3 regions of the Mesorhizobium sp. C395A genome follow, and region 3 is predicted to be linked to each of the others. Evidence: riboswitches for the same ligand, from Rfam matches in the RefSeq annotation. Region 3 holds a riboswitch; each other region holds the start of a gene.
What was found. A riboswitch is a leader RNA that binds a small molecule or an ion and turns the genes downstream of it on or off. The one in region 3 is predicted to bind thiamine pyrophosphate.

Region 1: linked by a shared signal. The riboswitch ahead of thiB (thiamine ABC transporter substrate binding subunit) and the one ahead of NLY37_RS03865 (YkoF family thiamine/hydroxymethylpyrimidine-binding protein) in region 3 are both predicted to bind thiamine pyrophosphate.
Region 2: linked by a shared signal. The riboswitch ahead of thiC (phosphomethylpyrimidine synthase ThiC) and the one ahead of NLY37_RS03865 (YkoF family thiamine/hydroxymethylpyrimidine-binding protein) in region 3 are both predicted to bind thiamine pyrophosphate.

The regions. Positions count from the first base shown of each region.
Region 1 is NZ_CP100473.1:4,220,616-4,224,975, reverse strand. Features, by position in the region: gene NLY37_RS20665 (ABC-F family ATP-binding cassette domain-containing protein) at 1-1,497, opposite strand, end outside; gene NLY37_RS20660 (thiamine diphosphokinase) at 1,499-2,158, opposite strand; TPP riboswitch at 2,321-2,435, shown strand; gene thiB (thiamine ABC transporter substrate binding subunit) at 2,479-3,486, shown strand; gene thiP (thiamine/thiamine pyrophosphate ABC transporter permease) at 3,707-4,360, shown strand, end outside.
Region 2 is NZ_CP100473.1:5,982,354-5,986,713, forward strand. Features, by position in the region: gene thiC (phosphomethylpyrimidine synthase ThiC) at 1-1,465, opposite strand, end outside; TPP riboswitch at 1,568-1,684, opposite strand; gene pmtA (phospholipid N-methyltransferase PmtA) at 1,864-2,460, opposite strand; gene NLY37_RS28990 (DUF309 domain-containing protein) at 2,635-3,159, shown strand; gene NLY37_RS28995 (MFS transporter) at 3,366-4,360, opposite strand, start outside.
Region 3 is NZ_CP100473.1:791,125-795,484, forward strand. Features, by position in the region: gene NLY37_RS03845 (hypothetical protein) at 1-91, shown strand, start outside; gene NLY37_RS03850 (DUF2934 domain-containing protein) at 184-423, shown strand; gene NLY37_RS03855 (hypothetical protein) at 578-829, opposite strand; partial or broken gene NLY37_RS03860 (GSU2403 family nucleotidyltransferase fold protein) at 1,079-1,477, opposite strand; TPP riboswitch at 1,679-1,791, shown strand; gene NLY37_RS03865 (YkoF family thiamine/hydroxymethylpyrimidine-binding protein) at 1,782-2,390, shown strand; gene NLY37_RS03870 (ABC transporter permease) at 2,646-3,488, shown strand; gene NLY37_RS03875 (ABC transporter ATP-binding protein) at 3,485-4,267, shown strand; gene NLY37_RS03880 (ABC transporter substrate-binding protein) at 4,264-4,360, shown strand, end outside.

The DNA.
Region 1 (4,360 bases), 2.9 Mb from region 3:
GAGCCGGGTGCCGCCGCGCTGCGCCAGCATGTCGGAATAGCCACCGGCATATTCGATCCAGCGGCCGCCTCCGTCCGGGGCGATGATGCTGGTGACGGTGCGGTCGAGGAAGTCGCGGTCGTGGCTGACCAGGATGACCGTGCCGGCAAAGCCGGCGACAAGTTCCTGCAACAGTTCCAGCGTCTCCATGTCGAGATCGTTGGTCGGCTCGTCGAGCACCAGAAGGTTGGCCGGCCGCGCCAGAACACGCGCCAGGAGCAGCCGCGCCCGTTCGCCGCCGGACAGCTCGCGCACCGGGGTGCGCGCCTGTTCCGGCTTGAACAGGAAATCCTTCATGTAGGACACGACATGGCGCTGCTCGCCATTGATGACGAGGTTTTCGCCGCGCCCGTCCGTGAGATACTGCGCCAGGGTCTCGGCCGGATCGACCGCCTCGCGCTTCTGGTCGAGCGTGGCGATTTCCAGATTGGTGCCGAGCCGCACCGAGCCGGCATCGGGCTTCATCTCGCCGGTGAGCATCTTCAACAGCGTCGTCTTGCCGGCGCCGTTCGGCCCGACAAGGCCGACGCGATCGCCGCGCTGGATGCGGGTCGAGAAGCCCTTGACCACGGTCAGGTCGCCAAAACTCTTCTCGATGTTCTTGGCCTCGATCACCAGCTTGCCGGATTCGGCGGCGTCGCTGGCCACCATGGTCGCCGAGCCCTCGGCGCCGCGATGGCCGCGAAAACGCTGGCGCATGGTCTGCAGTTCGCCCAGGCGGCGCATGTTGCGTTTGCGGCGAGCCGTCACGCCATAGCGCAGCCAATGCTCCTCGCGCACGATCTGGCGGCCGAGCTTGTGCTGTTCGCGCTCTTCCTCTTCCAGCACAAGGTCGCGCCATTCCTCGAAATGGCCAAAGCCCTTGTCGAGGCGGCGGGTCTGGCCACGGTCGAGCCAGACAGTGGCGCGCGAGACGCGTTCGAGGAAGCGACGGTCGTGCGAGATGACGATCAGCGCCGAAGACGTCCGGACAAGCTCTTCTTCCAGCCATTCGATGACCGACAAATCGAGATGGTTCGTCGGCTCATCAAGCAGCAGAATATCGGGTTCGGGCGCCATGACGCGGGCAAGTGCTGCGCGGCGCGCCTCGCCGCCGGAGAGATCGTTGGGGTTCTCCGTGCCGGCGAGGCCGAGATGCTCCATCAGATATGTGGCGCGGTAGGGATCGTCGGCAGGCCCAAGCCCGGCCTCGACATAGGCGCGCACATTGGCAAAGCCGTCCATGTCGGGCATTTGCGGGAGATAGCGCACCGTTGCCGAAGGCTGGCGGAAGACCTCGCCGTCTTGCGGCTCGATCAGACCAGCAGCAATCTTCAGGAGCGTCGACTTGCCGGAGCCGTTGCGGCCGACGAGCGCGATCTTGTCACCGGCGGACGCCGTCAGTTCGGCGCCATCGAGCAGCGGCGTGCCGCCAAAGGTCAGTCTTATGCCGTCGAGGTTGAGAAGGGGCGGGGCCATGTCAGCTTTCAGGCAAGGGGTAGGGGTGGGCGAGCAGCAGCGCGCGGCCATGGCCGAGCGCGATTTCGAGGCCGCCCCCGGTCGTGTTGGACTTGACCTCGTTCGAGATGGTCAGCGACGAGCCGAACACGACCTCGACATGGTCGAGCGGCCACTTCGCGCCGGACACGGTGAGGCCCGAAAGATCGGAAAAGCCGAGCACCGAAAACAGCGTTCCGTCGGCATAGTCGAAGCCGGCCTTGCCAGGCAGCAGAGGGGCGCCTTCCTGCGCTCCGCTGGTCAACAGCAATTTTGTGCCGGCCTCGGCCAGCCGCAGGCTGAGCGCCAGATGGAGGAAGGCGTGGTCGGCGCGCTTGCCGCCGAAAGCGCCGGCCAGCACCAGGCTGGTGGCGCCGCGTTCCAATGCCGCCGCGATCGCCAGTTCGCCATCGGTCTTGTCCTTTTCGGGAGGAAACACCTCCCGCGGCACGGCGGCGAGATCGGCAGGCAGGTCCGCCGGCACGGAATCGAAATCGCCGACCCACAGCTCCGGCATCACGCCGAGCAGGCGGGCATGATCGATGCCGGCGTCGGCGGCGATGACGCGCGTGCCCGCGACCTGGCGGTCGAGCCGCGGCGTGCGGACGAGATCGCCGCCAAGCAGGATGGTGAATGTGCTCATATCCGCTGGCCCTTACCAGCCCCGCCGACGAAACGGAAGGCCGAGCGGCACCGTCACTCTTTGTTGGAGCATGATCTTTTTCCGGAAACGGATTCCACTTTCCGGGATCACGCTCGGGCAAACTTCCACTTGCGTGGCACCTTGGCCGGGCCTATGTGTCGAAACGCTCTAACGGGGTGCCGGACGCGATCTTCGCGGACCGGCTGAGAGGCAGTCTCGCCAACCCGCTGAACCTGATCCGGTTTGTACCGGCGGAGGGATTAGACGCTTCGGACAGCCCGACGCCTCAATTCCTTTCAACACGAATGAAGGAGGCGCCGATGCGCATTTTTTTGTCCCGTCTTGTCCCAGCGCTTGGGCTTGCTGTTTCGCTACTGGCAAGCCCTGCGTGCGCGCAGGAAAAACTCACGATCTATACCTATGAGAGTTTCACTGCCGACTGGGGTCCAGGCCCCCAGGTGAAGAAGGAATTCGAGGCCGAGTGTGGCTGCAGCGTCGACTTCGTCTCGGTGGCCGACGGCGTCGCGCTGCTCAATCGCGTCAAGCTCGAAGGTGCGTCGACCAAAGCCGATATCGTGCTTGGCCTCGACACCAACCTCACCGCGGAAGCCAAGGCTTCCGGCCTGTTTGTCCCACATGGCGCGGTGGCTGAAAACAACGTGCCGGGCGGCTGGAGCGACGACACTTTCGTGCCCTACGATTATGGCTATTTCGCCGTCGTCTACGACACCGAGAAGCTGAAGAACCCACCGAAGAGCCTGAAGAAATTGGTCGAGGGCGATGCCGCCGACAAGATCGTCATCCAGGATCCGAGGACGTCGACGCCGGGCCTTGGCCTGCTGCTGTGGGTTAAGTCGGTCTATGGCGACAAGGCGCCGGAAGCCTGGGCGAAACTCAAGGGCAAAGTGCTGACGGTGACGCCGGGCTGGAGCGAGGCCTACGGCCTGTTCACCAAGGGCGAGGCGCCGATGGTGCTTTCCTATACGACGTCGCCGGCCTACCACATGGTGGCGGAGAACACCGGGCGCTACCAGGCGGCCTCGTTCGAGGAAGGCGAGTATCTGCAGATCGAGGTCGCCGGCATCACCACCACGGGCGCGAAGAATCCGCTGGCGGCGAAGTTCCTGGCCTTCATGACCGGGCCGAAATTCCAGGATGTCATTCCGGAGACCAACTGGATGTTCCCGGCCGGGAAAACCGACAAGCCGCTCAATCCGGCTTTTGATAGGCTGGTCAAGCCGGCGAAGACCTTGCTGTTCAGCCCGGAAGAGGTCGCGGCAAATCGCAAGGCCTGGGTGGATGAATGGCTGGCGGTGATGAGCAAGTAGATTTGGCTGTATAGTCAAAAGATGAGTGCTCTACGGCGCCCCCCTCTGTCCTGCCGGACATCTCCCCCACGAGGGGGGAGATTGGCCTTTACGTTGACTTTCGCCAATCTCCGAAGCTGCAGGAATGATCGGAGCGCTAAAACCGCCAATCTCCCCCCTCGTGGGGGAGATGTCCGGCAGGACAGAGGGGGGCGCGAAGGAACGCGACGCCCGGTAAAGAGTGCAACGCTCTGACCCCCGCATCACGGCCGGCATTGTCGCGCTTGCGGCAATCGCGCTGCTGATCGGTGGCGCCTTCGCCGGCCTTATCCGCGAAGGCGCGCACGACCTTTCCGGCGCCGCGTCCGCCTTTGACCTCTATCTCCTGCGCGTTGTCCGCTTCACGCTCTGGCAGGCTGCGCTCTCGACTCTGCTTTCCGCCGTACCGGCGCTCTTCGTCGCCCGGTCGCTGTCGCGGCATCCGCGCTTCTTCGGACGCGGCTTCATCCTGCAGCTGTTCACTGTGCCCCTTGCCTTGCCGGCAATTGTCGGAGCGCTGGGCATACTGGCGCTCTATGGCCGCGCCGGTTATTTCGCCGCGATCGGTGGCCAGAGCTGGCCCGACATCTATGGGCTGTCGGGCATCCTCGTCGCCCACGTCTTCTTCAACCTGCCGCTGGCCACCCGGCTGTTCCTCGAAGCGCTGGGAACGGTGCCGGCCGATCAATGGCGGCTGGCGAGCCAGCTCGGCATGGGGGCGAGGCCAGCCTTCCGGCTGATCGAGTGGCCGGTGCTGCGCGCCGCGCTGCCGGGCGTCGCCGGGCTTGTCTTCATGCTTTGCATCACCTCCTTCACCATCGTGCTGATCCTCGGCGGCGGGCCGGCGGCGACGACG
Region 2 (4,360 bases), 1.2 Mb from region 3:
TGATCACGCCAATCTTGACATCGTTGCGATCGGGAAGGCCGAGATGCTCCTTGGGCGTGACGTAGCAGAGCATGGCGGTGCCGAACCAACCGATCATAGCGGCGCCGATGCCGGAGGTGATGTGGTCGTAGCCCGGCGCGATGTCGGTCGTCACCGGTCCGAGCGTATAGAACGGCGCCTCGCCGCAGACGGCGAGTTGCTTGTCCATGTTCGCCTTGATTTTGTGCATCGGCACGTGGCCAGGCCCCTCGATCATCGCCTGGCAATCCTTCGCCCAGGCGATCTGCGTCAGCTCGCCAAGCGTTTCCAGCTCGGCGAACTGCGCCGCGTCGTTGGCATCGGCGATCGAGCCGGGACGAAGGCCGTCGCCGAGCGAGAAGGAGACGTCATAAGCGCGGCAGATGTCGCAAATCTCCGCGAAGTGCTCGTAGAGGAAGCTTTCCCGGTGAAGGTGCAGGCACCATTTGGCCATGATTGAGCCGCCGCGCGAGACGATACCCGTCACCCGGTCGACCGTCAGCGGGATGTAATGCAGCCGCACGCCGGCGTGGATGGTGAAATAGTCGACGCCTTGCTCGGCCTGTTCGATCAGCGTGTCGCGGTACACCTCCCAGGTCAGATCCTCGGCAATGCCGCCAACCTTCTCGAGCGCCTGGTAGAGCGGCACCGTGCCGATCGGCACCGGCGAGTTGCGGACGATCCATTCGCGGATGTTGTGGATGTTGCGGCCGGTCGACAGGTCCATCACCGTATCGGCGCCCCAGCGGATCGCCCACACCATCTTTTCGACCTCTTCGGCCATCGACGATGTGACGGCGGAGTTGCCGATGTTGGCGTTGATCTTGACCAGAAAATTGCGACCGATGATCATCGGCTCGCTCTCGGGATGATTGATGTTGGCGGGAATGATCGCGCGTCCGCGCGCCACCTCGTCGCGCACGAATTCGGGTGTGACGAAATCGGGCAGCGTCGCGCCGAAAGCCTCGCCGTCGCGCTCAAGCTTTCCGCGCAGGATCTCGCGACCAAGGTTCTCGCGGATGGCGACGAACTCCATTTCGGGTGTGATGATGCCGGCGCGCGCATAGGCAAGCTGTGTCACCGCCTTGCCGGCCTTGGCTCTGAGCGGCCGGTTGCGAACGGGAAACTCCGGTGTCAGGCGTTCGCCCACCGCGAATCCGTTGTCTTCCGGCCGGACATGGCGGCCGTCATAGGCTTCGACATCGCCCCGCGCGATAACCCATTTATGGCGAATCCGCGCGAGGCCCTTTTCGATGCTGGTTTCGACTGTCGGGTCGGTATAGGGGCCGGACGGATCGTAGACGATGACGGGCGGTTCGCCCGCCGTCGGATGGACGGAGATTTCGCGCATCGGCACCCTGATCTGCGAGTGGATGGTACCGAGCTTGTGGATTTTCCGGGAGGCGGGCAGCGGTCCCGTCGACACTGCGGGGGTGAGGGCATTCATCTTGAGCTCCTTTGCTCATGCATTGGAGACCCAGTTCTGTGCCGGAAGGATGAAAAGACGCTTCTGTAGACCCGCCGAAACAGGACCTCGGGCGTAAACTCCCGCAAAGCGCTTGCACCGTCCCTACGCCAGTATGAACTGGATCAGGTTCAACGGGTCACTGCGCCGCGAAAGCCAGCAGTATCTCAGCCCCTTGCCGGGACTCCCCTGGTGAATGCCTCAGGTTGAACGGGCCGGCGCGGCTTTGTCAAGCGCATTTGGCCCGCCCACTGTCAAATCAAGGACCGCGTCGTCTTCTTGGCAAATCAGGCATCTGCCCCTGCTCTGTTCCACATCCTATTTGGGTGCAAGGCCACCACTCAGCGGAACCCTCAGAGAAGGAAACCGTCCAGATTTGGCTAGACTGCTCGACGATAAGTCCAGAGCTGTGCCGGCGGTATGTTGCGGACGACGAAGTCATAGTGGGAAACCACGTAACGGTCTGGCATCTTGATCACCGGCGACAGAGGTCCGTATGTGATCTGAATCACGGGCCGGCCGGCAGGAATACGGGCAAGCAGATCCTCAACCAGCGCGACACGCTGTTGCATTGGAAAGCTCAACAGCGGGACTGCACTTATAACGCAATCGAACTGTTCACCTTTGCGCTCACCCAGAGCTTCGTCCAGCGCAAATGCGTCGCCCAATCTGAAGTCCACATTCGGGAAGCGTTGCACCAGGCCGTCGTAGAAAATCCTGGAATATTCGACTGAAACCAGCTGGTGCGGCTTGATTCCCCTAGCCAGGATCGCCTTTGTGATGACACCGGTTCCCGCGCCAAGCTCCAGAATTGGCAATCCTGACCGTGGGTTCACCACGCTTGCCATCCGGCGTGCCGCATAAACCGAAGTGGGAATAAGGGCTCCCACGCCCTTCTTGTCCTTCTGCCAGCCTTTGAACAATTCAACTTCTTCCTCAAACCTTTTGCCGAGCCGCTCCTTCAGTCGCAAAATCATATCTTCTCCTTGCGTCAGCCGCTTACCCAACGTCATGAATTTGGCAAAGCGCGTTTTGGCCAATCTCGACACCCTTTACAAGCCCGTTAAGACTGCTTGCGTGTCACGACGCGGTCAGCATGAATTGCCCCTTAACGCACTTTCATGTTTGCTGGGCCTATGTCTCGCCCTCGCTTGCTGCCCGAAAAAAGTTTCCCGAGCTATGCGTATCTGCCCGGCAAATATCCGCATCCGGTGCGTGATCCCTTGGGCCACAGTTACCGATCAGATCCGGTGACCGTCGCCGTTGGCGAAGCGCTCGGCTCAGATGTGTTTCTCTGGGGAATCGACCTTTTCAACCACGGTTACTACTGGGAAGCCCATGAAGCCTGGGAGCCTCTCTGGCAGGCTGCGAAACAAAGCGCTCAGCACCGCCTGTTCTTCAAGGGACTGATCCTGTTGGCGGCGGCCGGCGTGAAGATCCGTGAGGGAAAGCGGGTCGCTGCGGCGCGCCATGCGACAAGAGCTGCAGGGCTTTTTCGTCAGGTGGTGAGAGTGCCGGGCGGCCTGTTTGAGAAAGCACTGGGAATGACACCCGCCGCGCTCGCTGAACATGCCCAAGCGATCGTAGCTTACCCGGTTGTTCTGCGGGAGCCAAAGCCTGCCCAGCCTGAGCCCGTCTTTGATTTCATACTCGCACCAGTATCCGAGAGCGTTTGATCGGCAATTCAGTGGTCCAAGCTAACTTTGTCAGCAGGAAACGGGGCCTTTGAAAACCGCTCACCACCCGCATGCGTCACAAACAATAAGAGTGCAGTAATGTTTATAGGCAACTCGCGGCCGCTTCGATGTCGATGGTCTGAGGGTCGGGGCTGACCGGTGGCGCTCGTAGCCAATCGATTGATGGCAGAGATGCCGGCCGGGCTTCAATGACGGGGATGGCGAAAAGCTGAGTGCTCGGGCTTGCGGGCCGAGCTTGTCGGCCGCTCGATGGAAAGTGTCATTTGAGGTGGGGTCTCGGCCGCGTGCAGCTGAAAGACACGCTCGTCCAGTTCCTTGTCCACTTCCGTCAGACGATGATTGAGGCGAAGGTAGTCCGTCCAGGTCGGCGTGCGAAACGTTTCTGTCCAATGCATAGGCTTCTGCAGGTTCCGCTGGAGCGTCCAGTTCCGAGCACCGACGCGGCTGTGAACATGGCGCCGCTGCCGCATGAGGTCGAGGAAAGCCTCGAGATTTCTCTCGGCTATCAGATATTCGACCTTGACCACGATCGGGCCGCTTCTCGGCTTCAGATTGAGAGCGACAGCCGGGGCATCGAATTCCTCCAGAGGATCGGGCTCTGAGTCGCGGCGCTCGCGAAGAGGAAACAGAACGCCGGCTGCAGCGACGAACATCAGGGAGGCAGCGGAACCCTCCAGCGCCAGGCCCAGCGAATGGTTTTCGGCCACCGTGCCCCACACCCAGCTGCCGAGCGCGATGCCACCATCTATCAAAGCATAGTAGATCGAGATGGTGCGCCCCACGACCCAGCGCGGGCTTGCCAGCTGCACGCTCACACCGACCCCTGACCAGGCGGTGACCCAACCCGCGCCGCCCAAAGCGAGTGCAATTGCCGCCACCCCGATCGAAGTTGTCAGTGCCAGGGAAAGTGAGCACGCCGCGCAGGCGACGCAGGAGAGCCTCATCAGCCGCTCCTGCGACAAGCTCCGTCTGAACAGGCTGTTGGAGAGGCCAGCGAAGACGGCTCCGGTCCCGAAGCCGGCCATGAGCGCGCCATAGGCAAGCGGGCCTCCTCCCAGCTGGTCGCGGACAACCACCGGCAGCAGCGCGAGTATGGCAATGCTCGCCAGGCCAAAGAGGGTTCCGCGCGCGATCGCTGCCTTGATCTCCGATGACATCGCCGTGAAGCGCAGCCCGTCAT
Region 3 (4,360 bases):
CGGCACCGATCGTTCGGATGCCGACCTCGCGGGGCTGATCGTCAAGAAAGCGGCGCTGCTCGGCGTTGCGGTGATTTCCGACCCGCGCTGAAATGTCTCGTCACTCAAGACGCCGGCCGAATTTTCGGCTAATGTTTTCGTGGAATCTGGACCAACCGACCGGACCCAACCACGGAGGCTTAAGTGACGGACGACAAACAGGACCGCATTCGCCAGCGCGCGCACGAGATCTGGGAAAAGGCCGGCCGGCCTGAAGGCGCGCATCAGGAACACTGGGAGCAGGCCACGGCTGAAGTCGATGGCGCGGTCGCCAAGCCCAAAAAGGCAGCGAAGAATGCTGACGCCAAGCCCGCCAAGGCAGCCGCCAAGCCAAAGGCCGCGAAGCCTGCCGCCGCAAAGTCCGGCAAAGCCAAATCGAAATAAGGCCAGAAATAAGGCCAGTCGAAATAAAGCAAGGCCGGAATTCGCTGGCCGGGCCATCCTTGGCGTTCGCCGTTCAGCGCGCCCGAGCCTCTCAACCTGACGAATTGCGCCTGCGATGGGCAGCGCAATTCCTTGTGTTTCGCGACAGGCGCCCTCATGCCTCCCAGGCATAACTCGACAGCGCAAAGCGAATCCCGGCAGCTGTCATAGCCAGTTCGCATTCGGTGATCTGGCGCAGGTGGCGCAGATAGCGCGTCACGGTCTGTGGCAGCCAGCCGGCGCAGGCCTCGACATAGGCGCGGCTGTGAACAAGGGTGCCGGTCGACAGCCTCTCGTCCTTCTCGGCAACGACTTTCAGATATTGGCGGATGAAGCGGATGTCGTCGGCGATGTCCTGGCTGGCCATTCGCCAGGCCCCGGCGAGGCGTTGGCACTGATCGAATGACAAGGGCAACAAAGGGGGCGGCAATAAAGGCGGCGGCAACGACGGAGATGACGGCAAAGGACGAGAGAGATCGGCGAAGGCAACATGGTTCGCTGTGCTCAAGGACATTCCTCTCTGCGAAAAGAGATATCGTACTTTATGTACGAATGAGCGTCAAGCCAATTCGTACAGTTGGGACGATGACAATGAATATAGCAGCGGTCGCTTCAGCTAATCACGCATCGTGAATCCTTCAGGACTCGCACCAATTTCGCGGAGGGATTTTCCCAGGATGGTGTTGACTGTTTCCCTCGTGTCGGCGTCGAACAGGTTCAGGCCGCGCCGGATCGTCTCGCGCCAGTTTTCGCCCTTGTCCCACGCTTCCATGAAGGCGAAGGCAAGGTCGTCCTGGCGACGTGTGGCTTCGAGCGCTTGGGTCAGCAGGCGCGCTTGATGGAGATCCTTCTCCCGCTTGGCGCCAGCGCTCGGCCCGCGTCGCGAGGCGACGATCAGCTTGTGGATGGCGTAGCGCTGGGGCGAGGGGACCAGCACAGGCAAGCCCCAGCGATGCAGCAGCACAGTTCGGATGGGGTCGCGGATAAGGAAATCCAGAAACCGTAAGGGCTGCGCGGAGGCTCTGCCGTTTTCTTATAATTACGTTTATCAGCTTGAATTTCAACGCAGTTATAAGAAATTCGTGGAAATCTTATAACGCAACGAACTGACGAGTCGCTCTGAACGCCCGGGCGCCCGGCCCGTCTGGCCCAAAACACTTTGCCGCAGTGCCTTCAACAAACGGCTTCCCCACTGTCGCGAACAATGCTTTAACCCGCTCATCCACAGGGGTGCTCCGTATGGTCGGGGCTGAGATGAGGGCGGCAAGCCTTCGGACCCTAAAGCTGATCTGGATAATACCAGCGGAGCGAGGCGGGCGATGTTTTCAGGCGCACAGATTTCCCTTTATCCCATGACCGACGATTTCGTCGGCGTCATCCTCGGCGCGCTCGGCGCGCTCGATCCCTGGCGCGACCGGCTGCGGATCGAAACCGATGACATCTCGACCCTTATGGTCGGGCCGCCCGAGGTGCTGTTTCCCGCCATGCGCGACCTGTTCGTCGCGGCGGCCAAAAGCGGCAAGCACTGCGTGCTTTCGGCGGCGGTCTCGCGCGGCTGTCCGGGCGAGCCCGACGATCCGATCTGCCGCTCCGACGAGACCGGCGGCCCCGCCATTCCGCTGGACGAGCGCAAGATCGCCGCGATCCGCGCTGTCCAGGCCACGCCGTCGACCGGCCAGCCGGTGGCGGCGCAGTTCTCGCTCTACGTTATGGGCACGGGCGACCATATGGACGAGATCTACGGCTGCATCGATTTCCTGAAACAGTCCGGCGTCTTTGAGCGCCCAAAGAACTTCTGCACCAAATTGCGTGGCGATGCCGGTGCGGTGTTTGCCACGCTCAACGAGGCCTTCTGCCGCTTCGGCCCCGGCGCCGGCCACGTCACCCTCGACATCACGATCTCGGCGAACAGCCCGAGCGCCGTCTGAGCCGCGGCTCAAGCGTCGTTCCTCGAGGATATTGCCGTGGCTGGTTTATCTGACCCATTGCGTGGAGGAGATGCCTCTGACACCTCAGCACAAAGAGGAGGGGAGCCATTGGCGATTGGCGAAGACCGCGATGCCCACGAATCTCCCCCCTCGAGCAGGAGATGGCCGGCAGGCCAGAGGGGGTCCCAGCGCGTGGAGCGCCGACGTCCTTTTCGCATCGGCAAGGCGTGGGCGCTCCATGCGAGACGACCCCCTCTGTCGCCTTCGGCGACATCTCCCCCTCGAGGGGGGAGATTAGCCGCAGCCATCGCCAAGACCATCCCCGCCGCCTGCGCCTCCGCCCTGCTCCTCGCGGCGTGGGAGCTCTACGCCCGCTATGGTGGCGCTGCGCCCACCATGCTGCCGGCGCCGTCGCGCGTGCTGCAGCAGGCCTGGGAGCATCGCGCCGCCCTTGCCGACAACACGCTGCCCACCATCCGCGCCACATCAGCCGGCTTCGCCTGCTCGTTGGTCGCTGCCTTCGTGCTTTCGGCGCTGGTCGATTTCTTGGCCCCGCTGCGCCGCGCGCTGTTTCCGCTGCTGATCGTCAGCCAGACCTTGCCGCTGGTCGCGATCGCGCCGCTCATCGTGCTGTGGTTCGGCTTCGGGCTGATGCCAAAAATCCTGCTTGTGGCGCTCGTCACCTTCTTCCCGATGATGGTCGCGCTGGTCGAAGGTTTTGCTGCGACCAGCAAGGAGATTTCGCAGATGCTCGCCGCCATGGGGGCAGGGCGCTGGCGTATCTTCTGGCTGGCGCGCCTGCCTTCGGCGCTGCCCTATTTCTTCGCCGGGCTGCGCATCTCCATCACCTACGCCGTCGTCGGCGCGATCTTCGCCGAATATGCGGGGGCGGCGAAGGGGCTGGGCATCTACATGCTGAATGCCAAAAATAATTTCCGCCCCGATCTGGTGCTCGCCGCGGTCGCCGTCAGCGCCGCGCTCACGCTTGTCTTGTTCGCCATTTCGGTGCTCGTCCAGCGCTTCGCCATGCCTTGGGAGAATGCAGGGAGCGAAAGCCGCGACGGCAAGGTTGAAGCTGCAGAAGAGAACCGTCAATGACGCGGCTCGAACTCCGGGACATCAGGAAGAACTTCGGCGCGCTTGAGGTGCTCGCCGGCATTTCGCTTCATGTCGCGGCCGGCGAGTTCGTCTCCATCCTCGGCCCTTCCGGCGCCGGCAAGTCGACGCTGTTCCAGTTGCTGACCGGCGCGCTGAAAGGCGAGGGCGACATGCGCTTCGACGGCGCACCATTGCAGGGCAGCCCCTTCGCCTTCATGCCGCAGCGCGACGCGCTGATGCCGTGGCGACGCGTCATCGACAATGTGACGCTGGGGCTGGAAGTTCAGGGTCTTGGCCGCAAGGCGGCACGCGAGCACGTCGCGCCGCTGTTTGCCGAGTTCGGCCTTGCCGGCTTTGAGCGCGCCTGGCCGGCGGAGCTTTCCGGCGGCATGCGCCAGCGCGCCGCCCTTTTGCGCACCGTGGTGCAGCAGCGCGACATGCTGCTGCTCGACGAGCCCTTTGGCGCGCTGGATGCACTGACCCGCGCGGGTATGCAGCGCTGGCTGGAAGGCATGTGGCAGCGCCACCGCTGGACCGCGCTGCTGATCACCCATGACGTGCGCGAAGCCGTCTACCTCTCCGATCGAATCTATCTGATGTCGGCGCGGCCGGCCCGCATCATCGGCGAGATTGCCGTGCCGCTGCCGCGCCCGCGCACCACCGGCAGCGATGCCGCGCGCCAGGCCGCCGCGCTCGAAGCCGACATCCTCGACACGCTGCTCAATCCCGGGACTGACCGGGGCTTGTTTCCGCAGACCGCTCAAAGGAGTTTTTCATGACCGAATTCACACGCCGGCAGGCTTTGCTGCTGACGCTGGCCGCCGGATTGCCGCTGGCCTCGCGCGCTCATGCGGCTGCGCAAAAAATCACCG